3 regions of the Pseudomonas sp. B21-032 genome follow, and region 3 is predicted to be linked to each of the others. Evidence: riboswitches for the same ligand, from Rfam matches in the RefSeq annotation. Region 3 holds a riboswitch; each other region holds the start of a gene.
What was found. A riboswitch is a leader RNA that binds a small molecule or an ion and turns the genes downstream of it on or off. The one in region 3 is predicted to bind cobalamin.

Region 1: another riboswitch for cobalamin. It lies ahead of LOY54_RS14620 (CbtB domain-containing protein); the one in region 3 lies ahead of cobO (cob(I)yrinic acid a,c-diamide adenosyltransferase).
Region 2: another riboswitch for cobalamin. It lies ahead of LOY54_RS10635 (TonB-dependent siderophore receptor); the one in region 3 lies ahead of cobO (cob(I)yrinic acid a,c-diamide adenosyltransferase).

The regions. Positions count from the first base shown of each region.
Region 1 covers NZ_CP087180.1:3,160,410-3,169,731, forward strand. Annotated here, with positions in the region: gene LOY54_RS14600 (VWA domain-containing protein) at 1-93, opposite strand, end outside; gene LOY54_RS14605 (ATP-binding protein) at 18-1,019, opposite strand; gene cobN (cobaltochelatase subunit CobN) at 1,021-4,779, opposite strand; gene cobW (cobalamin biosynthesis protein CobW) at 4,783-5,850, opposite strand; cobalamin riboswitch at 5,946-6,145, opposite strand; cobalamin riboswitch at 6,206-6,432, shown strand; gene LOY54_RS14620 (CbtB domain-containing protein) at 6,530-6,715, shown strand; gene LOY54_RS14625 (CbtA family protein) at 6,727-7,419, shown strand; gene LOY54_RS14630 (cobalamin biosynthesis protein) at 7,422-7,820, shown strand; gene cobM (precorrin-4 C(11)-methyltransferase) at 7,851-8,597, shown strand; gene LOY54_RS14640 (DUF1272 domain-containing protein) at 8,641-8,886, shown strand; gene LOY54_RS14645 (CsgG/HfaB family protein) at 8,892-9,322, opposite strand, start outside.
Region 2 covers NZ_CP087180.1:2,311,524-2,320,845, reverse strand. Annotated here, with positions in the region: gene LOY54_RS10675 (GNAT family N-acetyltransferase) at 1-420, opposite strand, end outside; gene LOY54_RS10670 (sigma-70 family RNA polymerase sigma factor) at 585-1,091, shown strand; gene LOY54_RS10665 (FecR domain-containing protein) at 1,088-2,071, shown strand; gene LOY54_RS10660 (TonB-dependent receptor) at 2,158-4,608, shown strand; gene thpR (RNA 2',3'-cyclic phosphodiesterase) at 4,699-5,238, opposite strand; gene lpxO (lipid A hydroxylase LpxO) at 5,484-6,383, shown strand; gene LOY54_RS10645 (carboxymuconolactone decarboxylase family protein) at 6,550-6,894, shown strand; gene LOY54_RS10640 (GNAT family N-acetyltransferase) at 6,987-7,544, shown strand; cobalamin riboswitch at 7,621-7,827, shown strand; gene LOY54_RS10635 (TonB-dependent siderophore receptor) at 7,936-9,322, shown strand, end outside.
Region 3 covers NZ_CP087180.1:4,487,286-4,496,607, reverse strand. Annotated here, with positions in the region: gene hda (DnaA regulatory inactivator Hda) at 1-685, shown strand, start outside; gene LOY54_RS20720 (C40 family peptidase) at 801-1,436, shown strand; gene LOY54_RS20715 (C40 family peptidase) at 1,571-2,104, shown strand; gene LOY54_RS20710 (O-methyltransferase) at 2,122-2,769, shown strand; gene LOY54_RS20705 (sorbosone dehydrogenase family protein) at 2,781-4,097, opposite strand; gene LOY54_RS20700 (hypothetical protein) at 4,166-4,744, opposite strand; cobalamin riboswitch at 4,892-5,116, shown strand; gene cobO (cob(I)yrinic acid a,c-diamide adenosyltransferase) at 5,278-5,889, shown strand; gene LOY54_RS20690 (cobyrinate a,c-diamide synthase) at 5,886-7,181, shown strand; gene bluB (5,6-dimethylbenzimidazole synthase) at 7,172-7,825, shown strand; gene cbiB (adenosylcobinamide-phosphate synthase CbiB) at 7,825-8,733, shown strand; gene cobD (threonine-phosphate decarboxylase CobD) at 8,726-9,322, shown strand, end outside.

The DNA.
Region 1 (9,322 bases), 1.3 Mb from region 3:
GCTGCGGCGGCGGATGCTCAGGGCTTTTTTGCCCAGCTCGGCACCTCGCGCCGGGCGCCGCTCGGTGTGGCTTGCGGCGGTAATTCGCCCCATTGGCCCTGGCCTTGCTGCCCGGCCGCAGGCGGCAGCGCGGCACCGTTATCTGGCGCTTGCGGTTGTGGCGCTGGCGCTTCGCGACGCCTATGGCGCAAGGCGAACTCGGCCACCGCATCGATATCCTCAGCCTCGATTACCTGAGCACCGCGCCAGGCTGCATGGGCGCGGGCGGCGCGCAGCCAGACCAGGTCGGCGCGCAGGCCATCAACGCCCGCAGCAAAACAGCGCTGGGTAATCTGCGCCAGGGCCTGGTCGTCCAGGGCAATCTGCGCCAAGCGCTCGCGAGCACCATGACAACGCTCGCGCAGGGCCGCCTGAGCAGGCGCCCATTGGGCGCAAAAGGCCTCGGGATCACTGTCGAAATCCAGTCGGCGGCGAATGATCTGGCCACGGGCTTCAGGCAGCGGCTGGCCTTCGAGCACCACATTGAGGCCGAAGCGATCGAGCAACTGCGGGCGCAACTCGCCTTCCTCCGGGTTCATGGTGCCAATCAACACGAATCGGGCGCTATGGCGGTGGGAAATTCCGTCGCGCTCGACCCGGTTGGTGCCACTGGCAGCCACGTCCAGCAACAGGTCGACCAGATGATCCGCCAGAAGATTGACTTCATCCACATAGAGCACGCCGCCATCGGCCTTGGCCAGCACCCCGGGGGAAAACTGCGCCTTGCCCTGGCCCAGCGCCGCATCCAGGTCGAGGGTGCCGACCAGGCGCTCTTCACTGGCACCCAGCGGCAGGGTCACGAACGGCCCTTCGCCGAGCAAATCAGCCAGGCCCCGGGCCAGGGTGCTCTTGGCCATACCGCGCGGGCCTTCGATCAGCACGCCGCCGATCTTCGGGTCGATGGCGGTCAGGCACAGCGCCAGTTTCAGCTCATCGGCGCCGACCACGGCAGCCAGGGGAAAATGTGCAGGTTCGCTCATCTCAATTCTCTTCTTCGCCGTCCAGCAGCTGTTCTTCCAGGGCTTCACGGTAGTCGCCCGGCTCCTGCCAGAGCCCGCGCTGCTGGGCTTCGAGCAGGCGCTCGGTGATGTCGCGCAAGGCTTCGGGGTTGTGCTGGCGGATAAAGTCGCGGGTCGCGTCGTCGAGCACATAGGCGTCGGCCAGCGACTGGTAATGGTGGTCGTCGATCAACTGCGTGGTGGCATCGAAAGCGAACAGGTTGTCGACGGTGGCAGCCAGCTCGAAGGCACCTTTATAGCCGTGACGCTTGACCCCGTCGATCCACTTGGGGTTCAGCGCCCGGGCGCGGATCACCCGGTTCAGCTCTTCTTTCAGGGTGCGGATGCGCGGCCGGTCCGGCTGGCTGTGGTCGCCGTGATAACTGGCCACCCTGCTGCCGCCCAGGCTCTCCACGGCGGCGAGCATGCCGCCCTGGAACTGGTAGTAGTCATTGGAATCGAGCAGGTCGTGCTCGTGGTTGTCCTGATTTTGCACCACCGCCTGCACCTGGCTCAGGCGCCGGGCAAAATCGGCGCGCGCCGGCGTGCCGTCATCGGCGGTGCCATAGGCATAGCCACCGTGATTCAAGTAGACCTCGGCGAGGTCCTGACGGTCATTCCACAGCCGTCCGTCGATGGCATTCTGCACGCCGGCGCCATAAGCGCCCGGCTTGGCCCCGAACACCCGCCAGCCGGCCTGGCGAGCGGCCCGTTCGGCGTCCAGGCCCTGGGCCAGCAGTTCTGCGCGCTCGCTACGGACCTTGGCCGCCAGCGGATTGAGCTCATCCGGCTCATCCAGCGCCGCCACCGCTTGCACCGCCGCATCGAACAGCTTGATCAGGTTGCCAAAAGCATCGCGGAAGAACCCTGAGACGCGCAAGGTGACATCCACCCGTGGCCGGTCGAGCAGGCTCAAGGGCAGGATTTCGAAGTCGTCGACGCGCTGGCTGCCGCTGGCCCACACCGGCCGCACGCCAAGCAGGGCCATGGCCTGGGCGATATCGTCGCCGCCAGTGCGCATGGTCGCCGTGCCCCACACTGAAAGGCCGAGCTGGCGCAGGTGATCGCCATGGTCTTGCAAATGGCGTTCGAGGATCAGGTTGGCCGAAGCAAAACCGATGCGCCAGGCGGTGGTGGTCGGCAGGTTGCGCACATCGACGGTATAGAAATTGCGCCCGGTCGGTAGTACGTCCAGGCGCCCGCGGCTTGGCGCACCACTGGGGCCGGCAGGCACGAAGCGACCGTCGAGAGCCGCCAGCAAGCCGTGCATTTCTGCCGGACCGCAGCTGTCCAGTTGCGGCGCGACCTGCTGCGCCAGCGCGTCGAGAATCGCCTGCACCTGCGCCCATTCGGGGCCGCCGACCAGCTGCACGCTGCCATCGAGGCTCTGCTCGATCAGCTGGCTAGCGTACAGTTCAAGGCGCTCGCGAGTATCGCCGGCGGTGCGCCAGGCTTCGTCTAATGTCGCCAGGAGTGCGGGCCGAGGGCCCTGCCAGGGCTGGCCGAGGTCGCAATCGAGCGGGTCGAAGCCCAGGTTCAGCGCCTTGGCCAAGGCCCGCAACAAACTGCCGTTGGCCCCGCGCCCATCACCGCGTTCCACCCGCAAAAGCGCCAGCAAGGTGTCGATACGCAGGCGCCCGGTTGGCGACTCACCGAACACATGCAGGCCATCGCGGATCTGCGATTCCTTGAGGTCGCACAGATAGGTGTCCAGGCGTGGCAGCCAGATCGCGGCATCGTCCAGGGCGCCTTCGATCTGCAGTTCGCGATCGATATGGTTGTCGCGCACCAGCGCCAGGATGTCGCGCTGCAGCTCGCGGGCCCGGCGCGGATCGAGCAACTGCGCCTCGTAGTACTCGTCGGCCAGCAGCTCCAGGTGGCGCAACGGCCCGTAGGTTTCGGCGCGGGTCAGCGGCGGCATCAGGTGGTCGATGATCACCGCCTGGGTACGGCGCTTGGCCTGGGCGCCCTCGCCCGGATCGTTGACGATAAACGGGTAAATGTTCGGCAGCGGCCCGAGCAAGGCGTCCGGCCAGCAGCTATCGGACAGCCCGACGCCCTTGCCTGGCAGCCATTCCAGGTTGCCATGCTTGCCGACATGGATCAGCGCATCAGCGGCAAAGCCATGGCGCAGCCAGAAATAGAACGCCAGGTAGCCATGCGGCGGCACCAGGTCCGGGTCGTGATAGACCGCGCTCTGGTCCAACTGGTAGCCACGGGCCGGCTGGATGCCGACAAAAGTCAGGCCGTAGCGCAGGCCGGCGATCATCATCCGCCCGCTGCGCCACATCGGGTCCTGGCTCGGTTCGCCCCAGCGCTCGCGCACAGCGATCTGGTTGGCCTCGGGCAAGGTAGCAAAGGCCGCCAGGTAATCGTCCAGGGCCATGCTCTGCATGCACGGGCGCAGGTCAAGGCTGTCCAGGTCATTGCTGACGCCGCCGAGCAAGGCCTGGATCAGCGCCGTGCCGCTGTCGGGCAAGGGCGCCAGCGGATAGCCCTGGGCCTGCAAGGCGCGCAGTATGTTCAGCGCCGCCGCCGGGGTATCGAGGCCCACGCCATTGCCGATGCGACCATCGCGGGTCGGGTAATTGGCGAGGATCAGCGCCACGCGCTTCTGCCCGTTGGGTATCTGCGCCAGCGCACACCAGCGCCGCGCCAGCTCGGCGACAAAGTCCATGCGTTCGGGCTGGGCGCGGTAGCAGACCACGTCGGACTGGCTGCGCTCGCTGCGCCAGGCCAGGTCCTTGAAGCTGACCGGGCGGGTGATGATGCGCCCGTCCAGCTCCGGCAAGGCGATGTGCATGGCCAGGTCACGGGCACCCAGGCCCTGCTCGCTGGCCTGCCAGGCCGGTTCGTTGTCCTGGGCGCAGATCGCTTGTAACACCGGGATGTCGCGGCGAAACGGGCGCAGGTGCGGCTGCTCGGGGCTGGACTGGGCAAAGCCTGTGGTGTTGATGATCAGCGCAGCGTCGACCTGGTCCAGCCAGTCTTCGACCTGCTGCAGGCAACCGGCCTCCTTGAGGCTGGCCACGGCGATCGGCAAGGGGTTGAGCCCGGCCAGTTGCAAACGCTGGCAGAAGGTATCGATAAAGGCCGTGTTGGCCGCCTGCAGGTGCGAGCGGTAGAACAGGATCGGCACCACCGGCTGCTCGACCTGCCACTCGCCGAACCAGTCCTGCAGCGCCGCAGCGGCCTTGCGCGGGTGGTACACCGCGGTGCGCGGCAGTTGCTGCGGTTCGCTCCACGGGTAGTCGCGCTGCAGGTACTGGCTGGCCAGGCAGTTGAACAGGTTAAGGGCATTGGCCTTGCCGCCCTGGCGCAAAAAGTGCCAGAGCCGTTCGCCCTGCTCGGCCGCCACCGTGCTCAGGCGGGTCAGTTCCGGGTCAGGGCGGTCGTCGCCGGGCACCAGGATCAACTGCACGCCACGCGCGGCCAGTTCCAGCAGTTGCTCCACACCATAGCGCCAGTAACCGACGCCGCCGTGCAGCGACACCAGGATGACCTTGGCATGGCGCAGCACCTGGTCGACATACAGGTCGACCGAGGCATGATTCTGTACCTGCATGGGGTTGGCCAGACGCAGGCTGGGGAAATCCTCGGGCAACTGCTGGGCGGTTTCGGCCAGCAGCGCCAGGTGTGAGTCACCGCTGCAGAGGATTACCAGCTCGGCCGGGGTCTGGCCGAGGTCGGCAATGCTGTCGTCCGGTACAAAACCACCGGGCTGGGTCCGCAGCAGGTGCATGGGTCAAGCGCCCAGGGCGGCGCGCAGGCTCGCTTGCAGCTGCGGCGCATCCAGCTCCTGGCCGATCAGCACCAGGCGCGTGGTGCGCGGCTCTTCGCTGCGCCAGGCACGGTCGAAGTGCTTGTCGAAACGGGTGCCTACGCCCTGGATCAGCAGGCGCATCGGCTTGCCCGGGATCGCCGCAAAACCTTTGACCCGCAGGATACCGTGTTGCACCACCAGTTGGGTCAGGGCGTCGAGCAGCAGGCTTTCGTCGGCTTGCGGCAGCTCGATGGAGATCGAGTCGAAGGCGTCGTGGTCATGGTCGTCGTGATCGTCACCGTCGTGGTGCGAGTCGTGGTGGGTGCGGCGGCCATCGATGTGCGCCTCGGATTCGGCGCCCAGGCCCAGCAACACTTCCAGCGGCAGGCGGCCGCTGCTGGCTTCGATCACCTTGACCGCCGGCGGCAGCTCTTCTTCGACTTCAGCGCGAACCTTGGCCAGGTCGTCGGCGGCGATCAGGTCGGCCTTGTTCAGCACCACCAGGTCGGCGCTGGCCAGCTGGTCGGCGAACAGCTCGTGCAGTGGCGATTCGTGGTCAAGGTTGGGGTCGAGCTTGCGCTGCGCATCGACCTGCTCCGGGTAGGCGGCAAAGGTGCCGGCGGCAACCGCCGGGCTGTCGACCACGGTGATCACCGCATCAACGGTGCAGGCGTTACGGATTTCTGGCCACTGGAAGGCTTGTACCAGGGGCTTGGGCAGGGCCAGGCCGCTGGTTTCGATGAGGATATGGTCGAGGTCGCCGCGACGCGCCACCAGCTCGCGCATCACCGGGAAGAACTCTTCCTGCACGGTGCAGCACAGGCAGCCGTTGGCCAGCTCATAGACGCGGCCGCTGGCCTCTTCTTCAGTGCAGCCGATGCTGCATTGCTTGAGGATTTCGCCGTCGATGCCCAGCTCGCCAAACTCGTTGACGATCACCGCGATGCGCCGCCCCTGGGCGTTGTCGAGCATGTGCCGCAGCAGCGTGGTCTTGCCCGAGCCGAGGAAGCCGGTAACGATGGTGACGGGGAGTTTGGCCAGTGTTTTCATTTCGATGCCCTTGGCAGGATGGCGGGCATGCGGGACGAGCGCCAAAGGTGTTGTGCACCTGGCCTGTTCGCCACCGGATCACCCCGCCCGGTTGAATGTCGGAAACTGTTCGAGGCAGGTCTCCTGGCTTGCATTGCACCGGCGCCGTGGCCAGTCGAACGACGCCTTCCCGCACGTGCTGCAGTGGCTGTGTCGAACCCTTCAATGCTTACAGTTGCGGGGGCAGCCGCGGCTTGAACCGCGTTCCCGTCTTAGCTTCGGCCAGCGCCGAAGAACCTCGAAGCGGCTAGGCTACGCAGTGCCCGGTGAGCGGTCAACTGCTGTCACGATTGACGCCTGCCCGCGCCCGTGATTTGCTAACGCCATTCGTTTGGGTGCCCCTTGAGGGTGAAACTGGGAAACCGGTGCGTCGTACGCTTTTTATAGGGTGTATGGCAAGTCCGGTGCTGCCCCCGCAACGGTAAGTGAGAAAAGCGTCAGAGCCACTGTGCCCGCTGTCTGGCATGGGAAGGTGACGCCTGTGGTGTGGCCAGCGGCCAACCCTCACCAGCCCGGAGACCGGCCCAACGCTTGACCGAACAAACCCGCGGTGGGCGGGCGCTGTTACAACCCCTGGGCGAACGCCGCGCAGGGGTTCGCTGCGCTTGCCTGTTGCCGACAACACCAAGAGGAAAGCGCCATGCGTACCAGTACCGCCATTAACCAAGCCGTTACCCCGTCAAGCCTCAGCCAGCGCCTGCTGGTTGCTGTCGGCGCCTCGCTGCTGGGCCTGTGCCTGGTGTACTTCGCCGGTTTCTCGCACATCGAAGCGGTGCACAACGCTGCCCACGATACCCGCCACAGCGCCGCCTTCCCTTGCCACTGAGTGCTGCCCCGATGATCAAGCGTATTGCCAGTACCGCAGGCTTTACCGGCCTGCTGGCCGCCCTGCTGCTGACCCTGCTGCAAAGCTTCTGGGTCGCGCCGTTGATTCTCCAGGCGGAAACCTATGAAAGCGCCGCGCCTGCGGTCGAGGCGCCCCATGAACATGCGGCCGGGACCGCCGAGCATCATCACGACAGCGAAGCCTGGTCGCCGGAAGACGGCTGGCAGCGGGTGCTGTCGACCACCGGCGGCAACCTGGTGGTGGCGGTCGGTTTCGCCCTGATCCTCGCCGCGCTCTACACCCTGCGCGCACCGAAGAGCGTGATCAGCGGCGCGCTCTGGGGCCTGGGCGGTTTTGCCGTGTTCTGCCTGGCGCCGACCCTGGGCCTGCCCCCAGAGCTGCCGGGTACTGCTGCCGCCGACCTGGCCCAGCGCCAAGCCTGGTGGGTCGGCACGGCTGCCGCCACCGCCGTCGGTCTGGCCTTGATCGTATTCGCCCACAACTGGCTGCTGAAGATAGTCGGTGCAGTGTTGCTGGTGGTGCCTCACGTGATTGGCGCGCCGCAGCCTGAAGTCCACCAGATGCTCGCCCCAGAAGCCCTGGAAGCCGAGTTCAAGGTCGCCTCGCTGCTGACCAACGCCGCGTTCTGGCTGGCCCTGGGGCTGATCAGCGCCTGGCTGTACCGCCGTTCGAGTCAGGCCTGAGGATGCAGTTGTACCTCGGCCTGGGTTGCCGTCGCGGCTGCCCGGCCGATGCCCTGAGCGAGCTGCTCACCCGCACCCTGCTCGCCCATGACCTGCCGCCCGGCGCGGTCATGGGCCTTGCCAGCATCGACCTCAAGCACGACGAACCCGGCCTGCATGAACTGGCCCGGCGCCTGGGCGTGCCGCTGCGGTTCTACAGTGCGGCGCAGCTGGCCGCTTTCGAATCACAGCTGAGCCATCGCTCTGCGGTAGCCTTCCAGCACAGCGGCTGTTATGGCGTGGCCGAGAGCGCCGCCCTGGCCCTGGCCGAGCAGCTTGGCGGGCCGGCCCGGCTGCTGGTCATTCGCACCTTGCAGGCCGACGCCAGCCTGGCATTGGCCTGCACCAGCGGTTTTCGCTGATAATCAGCCCTTTACCCGTAAGGACACCCCATGACCGTCTATTTCATCGGCGCCGGCCCCGGCGATCCGCAGCTGATCACCGTCAAGGGCCAGCGCCTGATCCAGCGCTGCCCGGTGATCATCTACGCCGGCTCCCTGGTGCCCGCCGCAGTGCTGGAGGGTCACCGCGCCGAAACCCTGATCAACAGCGCCGAACTGCACCTGGCGCAGATCATCGAAGCCATCAAGAGTGCCCACGACAATGGCCAGGACGTCGCCCGGGTGCACAGTGGCGACCCCAGCCTGTATGGCGCCATCGGTGAGCAGATCCGCTACCTGCGCGAGCTGGGCATCCCCTACGAGATCGTCCCCGGCGTCACCGCCGTGGCCGCCAGCGCCGCCCTGCTCGGCTGCGAGCTGACCCTGCCGGACATCGCCCAAAGTGTGATCCTCACCCGCTACGCCGACAAATCACCCATGCCGGCCGGCGAGCAACTGGCCGACCTGGCCCGCCACCAGACCACCCTGGCGGTGCACCTGGGGGTCAAGCACCTGGCTAAAATCGTCGAAGAGCTGCGCCCGCACTATGGTGGCGACTGCCCAATTGCCGTGGTGCACCGCGCAACCTGGCCGGACCAGGACTGGGTGCTGGGCACCCTGGAGACGATTGTCGAGCTGGCGGCGGCCAAGGACTTTCGCCGTACCGCGCTGATTCTGGTAGGCCGGGTGCTGGGCAACGACAGCTTCAGCGAGTCGGCGCTGTACCGCGCTGGCCACGCCCACCTGTATCGGCCCTGAGCGTATACACTGACGATTCCGTTCCGCCTGTGAGGACCTGACCATGCTCGAATTGCGCCCCAACTGTGAATGCTGTGGCAGCGACCTGCCCGGCGATAGCGCGGATGCGTTGATCTGCTCGTTCGAATGCACCTTTTGCCGTGACTGCAACGAACGTCAGCTCAAGGGCCAGTGCCCCAATTGCGGCGGTGAGCTGGTCAGACGCCCGGCGCGCTCGGCGGCCAAGCTGGTCAACAACCCGGCCTCGACCCAGCGCATCGTCAAGGAACAGGGCTGCCCCAGCCACTGACACACTCACTCAGGGCTCTGGTACTGGCTCAGGTATTTGTCCAGTACCGCCTTGTCGCCGCTGCCATCCCCCGCCACCTGCCACAGGCGCCGTTCAATGCCCTGGGCCAGCAAGTGCCCCACCGCCGCCTCGATCGCCGACAGCACGCACAGCTGCGCCGGCTCGTTGGTGGTGTAGCCGACCTCGGCTTCCAGGAGCTTCTTGAATTCGATGAACTTGAACACCCCGGCGCTGCGCCCGACCGAGTAGATGGTCTTGCTGGTCATGACGTTGGCCAGCACCTGGCCGCTGCGCACGTCCACCGCCCGCAGGTTGACCGAGACCTGGTCGACCCGGTACTCGCGCGACAGGTCGATACCCAGGTAGCGCGCGCCCTCGCCGCCGCTGCGCACGTTGGTGTCGTAGGCGATGATGCCGCCTTCGAGCATCAGGTTGG
Region 2 (9,322 bases), 2.2 Mb from region 3:
TTCGAGCACCCGCGCAAAACCGAATTTCGGGTAGTAATCCAGCACCGTGTCGTTGGCAAACAGGTAGACCAGTTCGCACTGGCCCTGCCATCTGTCCAGCACCCGCTCCAGCAACACGCGGCTCAGGCCCTGGCCGCGATACTCCGGTGCGACCATCACCGTGCCCAACTGGATGCCACGCCTGGGTTCGCCGAGCACATCAAAATGCATCAGGTTTACCGAGATGTTGGCCACGATGCGCCCGTCATGGGCCAACGCCCACGGCTGGTAGCCTTCGCCCCAATAGCCGTCCTGGTACCACTGTTCGAAATCAAATTCGAAGGTCTGGTGGGTCAAGGCGTTGAAGCTGGCGCGCAGCCGGGTATCGTCCTTGAAGTTTTCCAGCAGGCTGAACTGCTGGCCTGCGATCGACAGGTCCATGCGCATTTCTCTTGGTTTTTGTCTGGCCGCCACCCTATTACTGCGGCCACGAACAATCTGTAGGTAAATTGTAAAGCGGGCCGGACGCGGGTGATTGCACCTTGCCTCTCCGCACAGGTAAGATTGAGAACGATTCACACTCACACCTTCGGGAACGCCAACCGGTGCCAACCTCTTCCACCCGCAAGCTGGGCTTTTTTTTCAGCGACCATCACCGGTGGCTCCTGCAGCATATCCATAAGCGCCTGCGCAACCGCGCCGACGCCGAAGACACCGCCGCCGAGACCTTCTGCCAGATGCTCGCCGCCCAGGTCGACCCGGCCAGCATCCAGCAGCCGCGCGCCTACCTGTCGACCATCGCCCGCCGGCTGATCTTCGACCGCCATCGTCGGCGCCAGCTGGAGCTGGCCTACCTGGAACGCTTGTCGGCGCTGCCCGAGCCCCTGGCGCCCTCCCCCGAAGAGCAACTGCTGCTGATCGAGGCGCTGGTGAGCATCGACCAGGTGCTCGACGGCCTGCCGATGATCGTCAAGGCCACCTTCCTCTACAGCCAGCTCGACGGCATGAGCTACGTCGATATCGCGCGCAAGCTCGACATCTCCGAGCGCACGGTCAGCCGCTACATGAAGCAAGCCCTGAGCCAGTGCTACCTCAGCGAGCTGGCGCCATGAGCCAGCGCCGCCTCGAGCCCAGCGCCGAAGCCGCTATCGATTGGATGGTGCGCCTGAGTTCGGGCAACACCGACGCCCAGGTGCACAGTGAGTTCAGCCAGTGGCTGGGCAGCGACCCGGCCCACGCCCAGGCCTGGGCGCGCTTGCAGGAGCGTCTGGGTGGCGCCTGCCAGACCGTGCGCAACTTCGAGCGGCGTGCCCCGGGCCAGGCCGGTGAGGCGCGCCAATTGCTGCTGCAAACCAACGGTTCGCGGCGCGAGCTACTGCGTGCCTTCGTCGGTATCGGTGTGCTCGGCGGCGGCCTGTGGCTGGGCGCGCGCAGCGAGGTCGGCCAAGAGCTGCTGGCCGATTTGCGCACCGCCAAGGGCGAGCGCCGCGACTTTACCCTCGCCGATGGCAGCCGCCTGAGCCTGAACGCCGGCAGCGCCGTCGACTTGCAGTTCGATGGCCAGCAGCGCTTGGTGATATTGCGCCGTGGCGAGCTGATCATCCAGGTCGCCGCCGACCCGCTACGGCCGTTACGGGTGCGCAGCGCTCAGGGCGAAATGCGCGCGCTGGGCACGCGCTTTCTGGTCAGCCAGCAAGCCCAGGCCACGCGCCTGGTGGTGCTTGAGCACTCAGTGCGCGCGCGGCTGTTCAACGGCAGCGAGCTGGACGTGCAGGAAGGCCAGGCCGCGCTGCTCGGTGGCGAACGCATCGAAGCCCTGGGCAACGGCGAACGCCAGCGCGCCGACTGGCTCAGTGGGCGCCTGAACGTGCTGGATGACTCCCTCGAGTCGGTGGTCGAGGCGCTGCGCCCTTACTACCGCGGCTTTGTCCGGGTCGAACCCGAGGTGCGCGGGCTGCGCGTGCAAGGGGTGTTCCCGCTGGACGAACCGCAACGGGCCTTCGCCGCACTGGCTGAAACCCTGCCGCTCAAGGTCGATCACTACAGCCCGTGGCTGACGTTGATTGGGGCGAAAACCCCGGCGCAAAAATAATTTATGCAAATCACTCGTATTTGTGTCCGGTTTTCATTTCTCATTGCACCTATCTCCTGACACGCCAACATAATCAGGAGAATTCCGTGCTCAACCCTTGGTCCCACGCCCTTCCTGTCGCCGTGGCCCTGGCCACGCTGGCCAGCGCCGCCCAGGCCCAGGAACAGGCCCTGAGCTTCAACCTGCCCGCCGCCGCCCTGGCCAGCACCGTCAATGCCATCGCCAGCCAGAGCGGGCGCATCGTGTCCCTGGACCCGGCGCTGGTACAAGGCAAGCAGGCACCGGCGATCGTCGGCCGGATGAGCGCCGTGCAGGCCATGCAAAAGGCCCTGGCCGGCAGCGGCCTGCAGTTGCTGGTTACCGAACAGGGCAACTTCAGCGTGCTGCCGAGCATCGACGCCGGCAACGCCCTGGAGCTGGGTGCGACCAATATCAACGGTATCGGCAGCGGTCTGGACCCAGCCACCACCGAGGGCACCGGCTCCTATGCGGCGCGGGCCACGACCATTGGCAAGGGCAGCCATACCCTGCGGGAAATCCCGCAGTCGGTCACGGTCATGACCCGCCAGCAGATGGACGACCAGAACATCGTCGACCTCAAGGACGCGGTCAACCAGACCACCGGCCTGGTCGGCCTGCAAGGCGTGGGCCCGGGCCTGATCATTACCTCGCGCGGTTTTCAGATCGACGACTGGCAATACGACGGCGTGGCGATCCCGCGCAACAACTATTCGCTGGGCAACTGGGCGACCCAGGACCTGATCTTCTTCGACCGCATGGAAGTACTGCGCGGCTCCTCCGGCCTGCTGCAAGGCACCGGCAGCCCGGGCGGCGCCGTCAACCTGGTGCGCAAGCGCGGCCAGGCGGCGCCCACCGTGACCGTCACCGGCAAGGCCGGCAGCTGGGACCACTATGGCCTGCAACTGGACGCCGGCGGCCCGTTGAACGATGCCGGCACCGTGCGCGGGCGCTTCGTCGCCGACGAGGACCAGAGCGATTCGTTCGTCGACTACGAATGGAGCAAGACCCACTCGCTGTACGGCGCGCTGGACTTTGACCTGAACGAGGCCACCACCCTGGGCCTGGCGATCAGCCAGTCCAATGCCGAGTCGCGGCCGATGCTGCGCGGCCTGCCGCGCTATGTCGATGGCAGCGGTCTGGATGTATCGCGCTCGACCTTCACCGGCTCGCGCTGGAACCACCTGGAGATCGACGTCACCACCCTGTACGCCGACCTCGAGCACCGCTTCAACGACGACTGGAAATTCCACGTTGGCGCCATTCGCATGAGCGAGACCAACAAGTCGACCCACCAGCGGGTACAAAGCACCGGCGACGGCATCAACCTTGACGGCAGCGGCCTCACCTATGCCGACTGGATCACCGATTTCGACTCCACCAAGGTCGGTGTCGACATGAACCTGGTGGGCAAGTTCGACGCCTTCAACTTCGAGCAGGAACTAACCCTGGGCGGCAACTACTCGAAACTGACCACCGATGACCGCTTTGCCCGCGCCTTCAATCCCACCAGCGACAGCATCTTCGGTATCGACCATCATCGCCCGGAAATCAGCACCGAAAGCCTGCTGGCACAACGCACCGGGCGGGGCCTGACCGGCGCCTACGACATTCGCCAGAAAGGCCTGTATGGCGCCTGGCGGGTCAAGCTGGCAGAGCCGTTGACCCTGGTACTCGGTTCGCGGGTCAGCTGGTTCGACTACCGCTATGATGCGAGCGACTACTTTGGCGGCACCGGTGTCGTCTCTGTCAACCCGACCAGCACCATGACCGAAAGCGGCGAGGTTACCCCGTACGCCGGCATCATCTACGACCTGAGTCGCGAATGGTCGCTGTATGCCAGCTACACCGACGTCTTCGTACCCCAGACCGAACGTGCAGTCGGCGGCGCGGCGCTCAAGCCGATCATTGGCAGCAACTATGAAATGGGCATCAAGGGCGAACTGCTCGATGGCCGCGTCAACACCTCGCTGGCGGTGTTCCGCTACGACCAGGAAAACCGCGCGATCACCGACGTTGCCTCAGGCTTTGCCTGCGATGACTGGTACTGCTCCACCGCCGCCGGCAAGGTGCGCAGCCAGGGTATCGAGGCCGAAGTCAGCGGCGAAGTGCTCAGCGGCCTGCAGCTGTTTGCCGGCTACACCTACAACACCACCACCTACCTCGACGACCCGGACAACAAGGGCAAGGTGTTCAGTACCTGGACGCCCAAGCACATGTTGCGCATGTGGGGTAACTACCAGCTGCCGGGTGACTGGAGCAAGGCCAGCGCCGGTCTGGGCTTTACCGCGCAAACCCATACCCTGGGCTACGAGCACACCTACGACGTGCCCGGCTACGCCGTGTGGAACGCGCGTCTGGCGTACCAGCTGACGCCGGAAGTGGGCCTGGCGCTGAACGCCAACAATCTGTTCGACAAGCACTACTACATCGCTGCCTACAACCAGCTCAACGGCAACAACAACTTCGGCGATCCGCGCAACTTCACCTTCAGCGTGAAGTACACGCCGCAGTTCTAGGTTGTCAGTGCTGGCCCTATCGCGGGTCAAGCCCGCTCCTACAGGTTTGAGGTGATCTGTGTGGGAGCGGGCATCAATCAGGCAACAGCGCTACAACGGCCACTGCGCCAGCGGCCAGTACTGCCCCTTGCGCGATTCGAACAAGCTGAAGTGCCGCGCGCGTAGCACAAATTCTGCCGGCACCAGCGCTTCGGGCTCACTGCCACGGTAGTCGCGGGCCAGTGTCAGGTGCGGGCGGTAGTCCCGTGGGTCCTCGGTAAAACCCAGCGCCAGCATCGCCTGCTGCAGGGCATACGCCAGCTGGCGCAACCCCGCCGGCGTCTGGCTGGGCACCAGCACCAGCGCCTTGGCCGGGCGCCACACCTGCAAACGGTCGAGCACCACTGTCAGGGGTTCGCCCGCCACCTTCACGCCCGCTGCGCCGGCCAGAATCGCCGGTAACTGCGCAGTGCCCGCCGCACCGACGAACATCAACGTCAGGTGAAAGTTCGCCGACGGCACCGGTCGCGCGCTTTTCAGTTCCAGCTCGCTGCGCCAGCGGGCAATCGCCCGACGCTGCTGCGGTGCGCAATCGAGGGCAAAAAACAGCCGTTTGAAAGGTTCACCGGTATCGCCAATGCCTGGGTCCATGCCTCGTCATCCTCTGCGTTTTGGGGTTGTTGAGACTCTACCGCCAGTTACGCCATGGCGGCGAGGACTGGAATTCTCACGAACTTATCTGCGTTAGCCACCCGCTGAATCGTTCATGCAAACACTTGCGCCTAGCACTATGGTCGGACACATAACCGGTAACAATTACTACAAACCGTGATCACGATTGTTTATGCTGGCCGGCTTATGCCATGGCGCATCGCCACATCGACAAGTATCCGCCCATGAAAATCTTCTTCGTTTTACTGTTTGTTTTCTCGATTGCCTACGTTCATTTCAGAGGCAAAGTCAGGCACAAAGTCACCCGCCAGTTGGGTGATCACTCAAGCTTCCTGGCCCCGGTCAACGTCTTTCTGTACCTGTTCTCCAAGCTGCCGGCCAAACCGTACCTGCCGGTAGAGTCGTTCCCCGAGCTCAAGCCGTTGCAGGACAACTGGCAGGAAATTCGCGCCGAAGCCCAGCAACTGCTGCACGTCGGCGAAATCAAGAGTTCGCAGAACTACGACGACGTCGGCTTCAACTCGTTCTTCAAAAGCGGCTGGAAGCGCTTCTACCTGAAGTGGTACGGCGAGAGCCACCCTTCGGCAATGAAGCTGTGCCCGCGCACCACCGAGCTGCTGCAGGGCATCGGCACGGTCAAGGCGGCGATGTTCGCCACCCTGCCGCCAGGCTCCAAGCTGGTGCGCCACCGCGACCCCTATGCCGGCTCGTACCGCTATCACCTGGGCCTGGATACGCCCAATGACGACGGCTGCTACATCTGCGTCGACGGCCAGAACTACGCCTGGCGCGATGGTGAAGGGGTGATTTTCGACGAGACCTACATCCACTACGCCTCGAACCAGACCGAGCACAACCGCATCATACTCTTCTGTGACGTCGAGCGCCCGCTCAAGTACCGCTGGGCCACGGCGTTCAACCGCTGGTTCAGCAAGAACGTGATGGCAGCCGCGGCGGCGCCGAACGATGCCGGCGACAAAACCGGCGGCATCAACCGCCTGTTCACCCGCATCTACAAGATCCGCGAACGCGGCAAGGCCCTGAAAAAACGCAACCGCACCCGCTACTACCTGGAGAAATGGGCAGTGGTGGCGGCGTTGGTGCTGGTGTTCATCTACATCTGATTCAGACCGCTGTCGCTGGCAAGCCAGCTCCTTGTAGGAGCGGGCTTGCCCCGCGATGGCACCCCTGCCAAAGTCCTGCCTTTTCCCGACCATCGACCAACGGCGCCCCGCCGGCAAAAAAACTAGCTTCACTGTTCTAGTTGCCAACCACACCAAGGTGAAGACAATGAGCATGATGGACTGGGATGCCTACCGTAAGCAGTTGATGGCCGGCATCGGCGATCTCAAGCAACTCTCTCCCGACACGGTCAACGGCTACATGACCGCCAGCGGCGCCGGGGCCAAGACCAACCACCTGGATGCCAAGACCCGCGAGCTGATCTCGCTGGCCGTGGCGGTCACCACCCGCTGCGACGGCTGCATCGCCGTGCATTCGGCCCAGGCGGTCAAGCACGGCGCGAGCCGCGAGGAAATCGCCGAAGCCCTGGGCGTGGCCGTGGCCATGAACGCCGGGGCGGCGCTGGTGTACTCGGCGCGGGCACTGGATGCCGTGGGCAAGGCCGGGCAGTAAGGCCGACCCTGAGTGCGCGGCCTGCGCCGCGCCTCACCCACTTCCTGGCGTTTTCGCATAAGCTAGCGGGCGAACCGTTTCCAGGACACCCCATGATCCACATCCGCCCCATGACCGCCGCTGACTTCGAGCTCTTCTGGCCGACCTTCCAGGCCATCGTCAGCGCCCGCGAAACCTACGCCTTCGACCCGGCGATGAGCCAGGAGCAAGCCCGCCAGCTGTGGCTCGACGCACCGTTGCAGACCCTGGTGGCCGAAGAAGATGGCGTGCTGCTCGGTTCCTACTTTCTCAAGGCCAATGCCGCCGGCCCCGGCAACCATGTCAGCAATTGCGGCTACATGGTCAGCGACGCCGCCCGTGGCCGCGGCGTGGCGCGCTTGATGTGCGAACACTCGCAGCGCCTGGCGCGGCAACTGGGTTTCCTGGCCATGCAGTTCAACTCGGTGGTGTCCAGCAACGAGGTGGCGGTGGCCTTGTGGCAGAAGCTCGGCTTTGCCATCGTCGGGCGCTTGCCCAACGCCTACCGGCATGCGCGCCTGGGGCTGGTGGACAGCCTGGTGATGTACAAGTGGCTTGAGGAGCCGAAGCAGCCAATGCTGATCGGGCGCAAGAACATCGAGGCGGTGGTGTCGCGCAAGCGCGGGCGTTGAATCGATAGTGGCGATACTCTGGCGAACTGACCTGCTCATTTGCCCAAGCCGTTGACTGCAAAGGTTTTCGGTGTTCAGATGCGCGCCAGTTTCAGGTGTCCTGCGCCGCCGTGCGCAGGGTGAAACGGGAAGCCGGTGCGTCATGCAAATGACTAGTCCGGCGCTGCCCCCGCAACGGTAAGCGAGCGAAGCCTTCGAAACACCACTGTGCCTTGGCATGGGAAGGTGAAGGCCTTCATGACCCTCGCAAGCCCGGAGACCGGCCTGAAGCTTCTGTTTGGCAACCCCGCGGTGGGCGGGCGCAGGCCGGTTGGCGTCCGCCTGCGCGTGCGCCATGCCTCCATGCGTTGTTCCCTCCGGGATTCATTCTTCCTGTTGACTGTGGAACGACATGTCCCGTATCTCCAAGCTTCACACCCTGGCGGCCAATGCCCTGGCCCCCTGCCTGGCCTTCTCTGCGCCAGCTTTCGCCGATGACCCCAGCCCCTCTGCGCTGGCGCTGCCCTCGACGGCCATCACCAGCAGCAGCGACAACGAATCCGTCAGCCTGGCCACCCCGCTGCCCGCCGGCTCGCGCCTGAACCTCAGCGCCATGGACACCCCGGCCAGCACCAGCAGCCTGGGCAGCGAGGCCATCGACGGGCGCAACAACCTCACCGTGCAGGATGCCGTGACGCGCTCGCCGGGCATCACCTCGGTGGCCACCCCGGGCAACGGCAACACGGCGCTGTCGGCCCGTGGCTTCAGTGGCCACGGTTCGGTGATGACCCTGTTCGACGGCGCGCGGATGTACACCGGCGCCGGCACCCAGAGCTTTCCGGTCGACCCGTGGATGATCGAGCGCATCGACGTGATCCGCGGCCCGGCCTCGGTGCTGTACGGCGAAGGCGCCACGGGTGCGGTGATCAACGTGATCCCGAAAAAACCCTTTGCCGGCGAGATCCGCAACCACCTGCGCCTGGGCTACGGCTCTTACGACCGCCAGCAACTGGGCCTGGACAGCGGCGGTTCGCTGAGCGAGCGGCTGAGCTACCGGGTGACCCTCAACCGCCAGCAAAGCAACGGCTGGATCGACCGTGGCGACTCGAAGAACCTGGCCATGAGCGCCGCCCTGCGATTCGACGCCAGCGACGACCTGAGCTTCACCCTGGCCCACGAGCGCGGCGACGCCGAGCCGATGAACTACTTCGGCACGCCGCTGATCGACGGCCACTACCGCGACAGCCTGAGCAAGAAGAACTACAACCTCAAGGATTCGTCCCAGCACTACCACGACGAGTGGACGCGCTTTAACACCGACTGGAGCATCAGCGACTCGATCAGCGCCAGCAACCAGCTCTACTACCTCAAAAGCCGCCGGCACTGGCGCAACGCCGAGGACTACAGCTGGAACAGCGGCGTTGGCCAGCTTGAGCGCGGCAGCTACCTGGAGATCAAGCACGACCAGGAACAGCTCGGCGATCGCCAGAGCTTCACCTTCGACCACTCGCTGTTTGGCCTGGCCAGCAAGACCGTGGTCGGCGCCGAGTACAACCGCATTCGTTTCGGCATCGACAGCAACTCGCCGTACAACGACATCGGCGGCGATTTCATCGACCCGTGGCAGCCGGCGCCGGGCTACTTCCACAGCGCCAGCCCGACCCGCGCGCAAACCGACAGCACCACCCGCACCTTCGCCCTGTTCGCCGAGAACCGCACCCAGTTGTCGGAGCGCTGGTCGCTGGTCACCGGCATTCGTCGCGACCAGAACCACATTGACCGCAACAACCTGGTCAACG
Region 3 (9,322 bases):
CCTGGGTGTGCGTCTGCGTGATGACGCCACCTTCATCAACTACTATCCGGGTGCCAACGCCGCCGCTTTGGGCTACGTCGAGCGACTCTGCGAAGCCGACGCCGGCTGGACCGAAAGCCTGATCTACCTGTGGGGCAAACAGGGCGTGGGCCGCACCCACCTGCTGCAGGCCGCCTGCCTGCGCTTCGAGCAACTGGGTGAACCGGCGGTGTACCTGCCCCTGGCGCAATTGCTCGATCGTGGCGTCGAATTGCTCGACAACCTCGAACAGTACGAACTGGTCTGCCTCGACGACCTGCATGTCATTGCCGGCAAGCCGGAGTGGGAAGAGGCCATGTTCCACCTCTTCAATCGCCTGCGCGACAGTGGTCGGCGCCTGTTGCTGGCTGCCTCCAGCTCGCCCCGCGAACTGCCGATCAAGCTCGCCGACCTCAAGTCGCGCCTGACCCTGGCGCTGATCTTCCAGATGCGGGCGCTGTCGGACGAAGACAAGCTGCGCGCCCTGCAATTGCGTGCTTCGCGCCGCGGCCTGCACCTGACCGACGAGGTCGGGCACTTCATCCTCACCCGTGGCACCCGTAGCATGAGCGCACTGTTCGACCTGCTCGAGCGCCTCGACCAGGCCTCTTTGCAGGCTCAACGCAAGCTCACCATCCCGTTCTTGAAAGAAACTTTGGGCTGGTAAGGCAGGGGCTAGAGCCTCGGCACATAAAAGTCACATTTTTTTCGATTGAATTTGCAAATCGATGCGATAGAAGGCATAGTCTCGACTTCTTTAAATTCCAGACACGGTCGTGCCCATGCTAAATCGCTTCGCACCCCTCGTGCCCCTCGCACTCGTGACCCTGCTTTTTGGCTGCGCGACCACCGGTCCCGTATCGCAGCAGCAGGTTCAGCAGCAACCGGTTTCCGCTCAGGTTTCGACCAAGTCCTCCGTCCAGGCGACGTTCGAGGAAGAGCTGGCCACCGAAGAAGAGCTGCAAGATTTCTCCAGCAGCAAGCCTTACCAGCTGCCAGCCCTGGCCGACAACATTCTCGAGCGCGGCATGTCGCTGATCGGTACCCGCTACCGTTTCGGTGGTACCTCCGAGAACACCGGCTTTGATTGCAGCGGCTTCATCGGCTACCTGTTCCGCGAAGAAGCCGGCCTCAACCTGCCGCGCTCTACCCGCGAAATGATCAACGTCAAGGCCCCGCTGGTTGCTCGCAACAACCTCAAGCCAGGCGACCTGCTGTTCTTCAGCACCAATGGTCGCGGCCGCGTCAGCCACGCCGGTATCTACCTCGGCGACGATCAGTTCATCCACTCCAGCAGCCGCCGCAGCGGTGGCGTGCGCATCGACAAGCTCGGTGATCGCTACTGGAGCAAGACCTTCATCGAAGCCAAGCGTGCACTGGCCATGGCTCCGGCCGCGACCACGCTCTCGCGCAACTGATCCTTCGACAGGTTTGACCACGGCGACGTAGCTGAAAAGCTCGTCGCCGTGCGTGTTTACAGAAAGCGTCTAATCTAAATTCTCAACTCTTTTCGGCTCTTGGCCGAAGCGGCTTCAGACAGGATGTTCTGACCATGGCGATGATGGCGCGCTTCGCTCTACTTTCCCTCGCAGCACTGCTCGGTGCCTGCTCAAGTCATGCCCCGGCCCCGCGTAAAGTGGTCGAGCCGGCAGTCATGGCCCCGCAAGTGTATTTCTCCCCGGTTGCCGAAGACGTGCTGTTCCGCGCCCTCGGCCTGGTCGGCACGCCGTACCGTTGGGGCGGCAACACCCCGGATTCGGGTTTCGACTGCAGCGGCCTGATTGGCTACGTCTATCGTGATGCTGCGGGCATCTCGTTGCCGCGTTCGACCCGGGAGATGATCGGCATCCGCGCACCGAGCATCGAGCGCAACGACCTGCAGTCCGGCGACCTGGTGTTCTTTGCCACCAATGGTGGCTCGCAGGTCAGCCATGCCGGTATCTATGTCGGCGAAGGGCGCTTCGTCCATGCCCCGGCCACCGGCGGAACGGTGCGCCTGGACTACCTGTCCAACAGCTATTGGCAAAAGACCTACCTGAACGCCAAGCGGGTGCTGCAGCCAGCGCACCTGGCGCGCAACCCCTGACCTGTGCGAGGTAGACGATGACCGCCCAGACGCTCTACCTCGACGACCCCCTCTACCACTACCTGCAAAGCGTGTCGCTGCGCGAGACGCCGTTGCTCGCCCGTTTGCGTGAAGAAACCCAGGCCCTGGCCGAAGCACGCTGGCAGGTGGCACCGGAGCAAGGCCAGTTGCTGGCGCTGCTGGTGCGCCTGATCGGTGCCGAGCGGGTGATCGAGGTGGGTACTTTCACCGGCTACAGCGCTTTGTGCATGGCTCAGGCCATGGCACACGGGCAGTTGCTCTGTTGCGACCTTGAAGGCAGCTACAACGCCGTGGCCTGGCGCTACTGGCAGGAGGCTGGAGTCGCCGAGCGCATCGAGCTACGCCTGGCGCCGGCGTTGCAGACCCTGGCGACACTGCCATCAGCGCGCTACGACCTGATCTTCATCGATGCCGACAAGGCCAACTACCCGCACTATCTGGAAGAGGCCCTGCGACTGCTGCGAGTGGGCGGGCTGGTACTGTTCGACAACACCTTGTGGAGCGGGCGGGTGCTTGAGCAAAACCCGCACAGCGAAGACACCCGCGCCATTCAGGCCTTGAACCGCACGCTCAAGGACGACCCACGGGTGGACCTGTCGATGCTGCCGATTGGCGATGGCTTGACCCTCTGCCGCAAACGCTAAGCTCCCCCGGCTTACCGGGCCTTGCTCACCCGCCAGATCGTGTTCCCGACATCATCGGCTACCAGCAGCCCGCCGCGCTGATCGTTGATCACCCCGACCGGCCGGCCCATGGCCTTGCCTTCATCATTGAGAAACCCGCTGAGCACGTCGATCGGCTTGCCCGCAGGTTTGCCGGCAGTGCTGAAGGGTACGAAGATCACCTTGTAGCCACTGTGCGGCTTGCGGTTCCACGAGCCATGCTGGCCAATGAACGCGCCTTGCTCGAACGGTGCCGGCAGCACCCCTGCTTCGGCGAAGGTCAGGCCCAGCGACGCCGTGTGCGGCCCCACCGCATAGTCCGGGGCAATGGCGCTGGCCACCAGGTTCGGATCAGACGGGTTGACCCGCTGATCGATGTGCTGGCCGTAATAGCTGTAGGGCCAGCCATAGAAGCCGCCATCCTTGACCGAGGTAATGTAGTCGGGCACCAGGTCGCTGCCGATCTCGTCACGCTCGTTGACTGCGGTCCACAGCTGTCCGGTGTGCGGCTCCCAGGCCAGGCCGTTGGGGTTGCGCAGGCCCGAGGCGAAGATCCGCGTCTGGCCGCTGGCCGGGTCGACTTCCCAGATCGCCGCGCGGCCTTTTTCCTGGTCCATGCCGTTCTCGCCGACATTGCTGTTGGAGCCGACGGTGACGTAGAGCTTCTTGCCGTCACGGCTGGCGATCACGTTCTTGGTCCAGTGATGGTTCAGCGTGCCGCCCGGTAGTTCGGCCACGGCTGTACCTGGGCCCTTGATCGAAGTCGTGCCGGGTTCATAGTGAAAGCGCAGCAGGCGATCGGTGTCGGCAACGTAGAAATCATTGCCGACCAGGGCCATGCCGAACGGTGAATTGAGGTTCTCGATAAAGGTCGTGCGGGTTTCCGCCACGCCGTCGTGGTCGCTGTCGCGCAGCAGGCTGATGCGGTTGGCGCTGGGCACGCCGGCGCCGGCGCGGTCCATGACTTTGCCCATCACCCAGCCGCGAATGCCCTTGCCGTCATCGGGCTTGGGCGGGGCATTGGTTTCGGCCACCAGGATGTCGCCGTTGGGCAGGGCATAGAGCCAGCGCGGGTGGTCCAGGCCTGCGGCGAAGGCCGCCACCTGGGTGCCGGGCGCGGCCTTGGGCGTCATGCCCTGGGGCCAGCCAATGGCGGGGGCGATGTTGACGGTGGGGATCAGGGTCTTGTTCGGTTCGGGCAATTGCGGCGACGGGCCGACCCCGTCGCTGACCTCAAGGCGGGCGTTCTCGCCGCAGCCGCTTAACCCCGCAGTCACTGCCAGCAGCAGTGCAATCGGCTTGATACCCATGTCGTTTCCCTCGCAATGATGGCCGCTATTGCCAGTAGAGGCACGCCAGGCGTGGGAGGTTCCCCGGGTCAGGCCTGCTTGAGCAACAGGGCGATGCCGGGGTGATACTGGCCGGCTTCGTTGTGCAGCTTGCGGTAGGCGTAGGGAAAGTACCAGGCGATGGCGCAGGCGTTATGCTTTTGCAGGTCGTCGACCAGGTCCTGCAGCTCTTCGGGGCTGGCGTGCTGGCCGGCTTTCCAGGGGCTGGCGAACAACGCAGCGACTTTAAGCTGGCTGGGCGCGGCAATTTGCCGAGCAGCCTGGACGGTTTCGCCCAGGGCGTTATTCAGGTCGAGCTTGGCGATGCGTGGCCAGCGCTGGCTGGCCTGCAGGTAGGCGGCCTCTTCGCGGTTGGCGATGTACAGGTCGCAGCGGCCTTCGCGATCGCCGTCATCGCGCTGCTTCTTGCTCTGGTGCTGCTGCAGGGTCACCAGCTCGGCCTGCCAGGCGGCGGCCGAGAGCAGCCCGAGGTTGGCCTGGGCGCCGTGCCAATAGGGCGCCTCACCGTCCCCCAGGGTCTGGTTGAAGCGGTCGATGCAATCGACCCAGCGTTCCAGGGCCGGGCGCAGGAACTCCAGGCGCGCATTATTGATGATCAGGCCTTGCATGCTGCTCTCCCTTATAGTTGTGATCGAGTACAGCCGAGGTATGGCTATTTGATATCACTGAAGTCAGTGTTGCACAAGATGACAAAGGCGCCATTGATCCAGGCCAGTGCAGCGCCTTTCATTGACGCTCCGGGTGCAACCCTCTAACCTTCGCGACTTGTTTCAGGTGCTCTGCAGGCGATGGCCTGGCAGGGTGAAACAGGGAAGCCGGTGGGCGCGTAAAACGCGCGAATCCGGCGCTGCCCCCGCAACGGTAGGTGAGTCAAGGCTGTGCAGGGCCACTGGGCATTCGTGTCCGGGAAGGCGCGCAGCCCCGGGTGTCGATGGCCCCGCTCACAAGCCCGGAGACCGGCCTGTAACAGCCAACGGCATCACGGAGGGTGATGCGCGGTTCCTCCGGCCTGTGCCGCAGCCCTGCGCGTTTTCCGTCTGCCATATCCATTCATCTGTCACGCCCGTTCCTTCGATACGCTGAGCAGCCGTCGGCTGCTGCGTTCGGTGAGATCGGCCGACAGTGGTTTGCGGAGAACCTCATGACTGAATCCACCGAGCGCGACGAACGCCACCTGGCGCGCATGCAGCGCAAAAAGGCCGTGATCGACGAGCGCATCGCCAACTCGCCCAACGAATGCGGCTTGCTGCTGGTACTTACCGGCAACGGCAAGGGCAAGAGCAGTTCGGCCTTCGGCATGCTCGCCCGGGCCATGGGCCACGGCATGCAGTGTGGCGTGGTGCAGTTCATCAAGGGCCGCAACAGCACTGGCGAAGAGCTGTTCTTCCGGCGCTTTCCCGAGCAGGTGCGCTACCACGTGATGGGCGAGGGCTTTACCTGGGAAACCCAGGACCGCCAGCGCGACATCGCTGCCGCCGAAGCTGCCTGGGCAGTGTCGCGGCAGATGCTCCAGAACCCGTCGATCGCCTTCGTGGTGCTTGATGAACTGAACATCGCCCTCAAGCACGGCTACCTCGACCTCGACCAGGTGCTCAGCGACCTGCAGGCGCGCCCGCCGATGCAGCACGTGATCGTCACCGGTCGCGCGGCCAAAGACGAAATGATCGAACTGGCCGACACCGTCACCGAAATGGGCATGATCAAGCACGCCTTCCAGGCCGGCATCCGCGCCCAGAAGGGCGTCGAACTATGAGTGATGCGCGCCATTGCCCGGCGGTATTGATCGCCGCACCGGCCTCCGGCCAGGGCAAGACCACGGTGACCGCCGCACTGGCGCGCCTGCATCGCAACCAGGGGCGCAAGGTCCGCGTGTTCAAGTGCGGCCCGGACTTTCTTGACCCGATGATCCTCGAGCGCGCCAGTGGTGCGCCGGTGTATCAGCTCGACCTGTGGATGGTCGGCGAGCAGGAAAGCCGCCGGCTATTGTGGGAGGCGGCGGGCGAGGCCGACCTGATCCTCATCGAAGGGGTCATGGGCCTGTTCGATGGCACGCCATCGAGCGCCGACCTGGCCCGGCATTTTGGCGTGCCGGTGCTGGCGGTGATCGATGGCACCGCCATGGCCCAGACCTTCGGCGCCCTGGCCCTGGGCCTGGCGCGCTATCAGCCGGACCTGCCGTTTGCCGGGGTGTTGGCCAACCGTGTCGGTACCCTGCGCCATGCCCAGTTGCTTGAAGGCAGCCTGACCGAGGGGCTGCGCTGGTACGGTGGGCTGTCGCGAGAAACCGGCATCGAATTGCCGAGCCGTCACCTGGGGCTGGTGCAAGCCAGTGAACTGAACGACCTTGATGCGCGGCTGGATGCTGCCGCAGCGGCCCTGGGCGCCAGTTGCGATGCGGCGTTGCCGCCAGCGGTGCGCTTTGCCGCGCCGACCGAGTTTGCCATCGAGCCGTTGCTGCAAGGTGTGCGCATTGCGGTTGCCCGCGACGAAGCCTTTGCCTTTACCTATGGCGCCAACCTCGACCTGCTGCGGGCCATGGGCGCGCAGCTGGCGTTCTTCTCGCCGCTGCATGACACAAGCTTGCCAGCCGCCGACAGCCTGTACCTGCCCGGCGGTTACCCCGAATTGCATCACCAGGCGCTGGCGGCCAACACACCGATGCTCGAGGCTATCCGCGCCCATCACCACGCCGGCAAGCCGTTGCTCGCCGAATGCGGCGGCATGCTCTACCTGCTCGATGCGCTCACCGATGTTGCCGGCGAGCGTGCCGAACTGCTCGGCCTGCTGGCAGGCGAGGCAGTGATGCAAAAGCGCCTGGCCGCCTTGGCCCTGCAGGCCGTAGAGCTGCCTGAAGGCACCTTGCGCGGGCACACCTATCATCATTCGCTGACCAGTACCGAGCTTGAGCCGGTTGCCCGCGGCCAGAGCCCCAACGGTGGTCGTGGTGCCGAGGCGGTGTACCGCCAGGGGCGCTTGACCGCCTCCTACGTGCATTTCTATTTTGCTTCCAACCCCCAGGCGTCGGCGGCGCTTCTGTGTCCATGACTGAACATGCTTTTACCGAGGCCGAACGTGCGGCGGTCTACCGCGCCATCGGCGAGCGTCGCGACATGCGTCACTTCAGTGGCGGCGAAGTCGCCCCCGAGTTGCTCGCGCGCCTGCTTGAGGCCGCGCACCAGGCGCCCAGCGTCGGGCTGATGCAGCCCTGGCGTTTCATCCGTATCACCCAGCGCGAACTGCGCCAGCGGATCCAGGCCCTGGTGGAAGAGGAGCGCCTGCGTACAGCGCAGGCGCTCGGCGAGCGCTCCGATGACTTCATGAAACTCAAGGTCGAAGGCATCAACGACTGCGCCGAGCTGCTGGTGGCGGCGCTGATGGATGGGCGCGAAGCGCACATTTTCGGCCGCCGGACCTTGCCGGAGATGGACCTGGCGTCGTTGTCCTGTGCGATCCAGAACTTGTGGCTGGCGGCCCGCGCCGAAGGTCTGGGCATGGGCTGGGTGTCGCTGTTCGAGCCCCGGGCCCTGGCCGAGTTGCTCGGCATGCCGGCCGGTGCCAAGCCGTTGGCAATCCTCTGCCTGGGCCCGGTTCACGAATTTTACCCGGCGCCGATGCTGGTGCTTGAAGGCTGGACCACAGCGCGGCCGCTGCACGACATGCTGTTTGAAAACCAGTGGGGGGAGTCTTGATGAGCGTGGCGTTGCTGACAGTGGCCGGGGTGGCGCTGGATGCGCTGCTGGGCGAGCCCAAGCGCCGGCATCCGCTGGTAGCCTTCGGGCGCCTGGCCGGGCGCCTGGAACAGCGCTTGAATGCCGGCGGCCGTGGCTGGCGCAGCCACGGCGTCAGCGCCTGGTTCCTGGCGGTGGTGCCGCTGACCTTCATCGCCATGCTGTTGTCCTGGCTGCCGTACATTGGCTGGCTGATTGAAGTTTTGGCGCTGTACTGCGCCCTCGGCCTGCGCAGCCTTGGCGAGCACGTAACGCCGGTGGCCGAAGCCCTGCGCCAGGGCGACCTGGAAAAAGCCCGCCAGCGCGTCGGTTATCTGGTCAGCCGCGAAACCCGCGAGCTGGACGAAACCGCCGTGGCCCGCGCCGCCACCGAGTCGGTGCTGGAGAACGGCAGCGATGCGGTGTTCGCCGCGCTGTTCTGGTTTGTCGTTGCCGGCGTACCGGGGGTGGTGCTCTATCGCCTGAGCAACACCCTCGACGCCATGTGGGGCTATCGTAATGAACGTTTCGAGCGTTTTGGCTGGGCTGCGGCGAAGATCGACGATGTGCTCAACTATATTCCGGCACGCTTGGTGGCGCTGACTTACGCGCTGCTGGGCAAGACCCGCCTGGCCCTGAGCTGCTGGCGGCGCCAGGCGCCGTTGTGGGACAGCCCCAATGCCGGGCCGGTGATGGCGGCCGGGGCCGGAGCCCTGGGCGTAGAGCTGGGCGGGCCGGCGGTGTATCACGGCGAGCTGCACGAGCGCCCGCAACTGGGCGAAGGCCCGCAGGCCGATGCCGACGCCATCGAACGCGGTTGGCGCCTGGTTTGCCAGGGCGTGTGGTTGTGGTTGCTGCTGTTGTGCCTGGGGGCTGAATTCTATGCTTGAACACGGTGGTCGCCTGCAACGCGCAGTGCAGCAATACGGCATCGCCCGCGAAGACTGGCTGGACCTGTCCAGCGGCATCGCCCCCTGGTCTTATTCCATCCCCGAGATTCCGCTGCGGGCCTGGGCGCGCTTGCCTGAATCCGAAGACGGCCTCGAGCAGGCGGCCCGTGATTACTATCAGGTCGAGCAACTGTTGCCAGTGGCCGGCTCCCAGGCGGCGATCCAGGCTTTGCCACGCCTGCGTCGCCCCGGCACGGTCGGGGTGCTGTCGCCGTGCTACGCCGAACACGCCGAAGGCTGGCGCCGCGCTGGGCACCGGGTGCGCGAGTTGCCGCTGGACCAGGTCGAGTATTACCTCGACAGCCTCGACGTGCTGGTGGTGGTCAACCCCAACAACCCCACCGGGCAGCTGATTGCTGCCGAGCAACTGCTGGAATGGCATGGTCGCCTGGCCCGCCGTGGCGGCTGGCTGCTGGTTGATGAAGCGTTCATGGACAACACCCCGCAACACAGCATTGGCGCCCATGCCGAGCGCAGCGGGTTGATCGTGCTGCGCTCGTTCGGCAAGTTCTTCGGCTTGGCCGGCGTA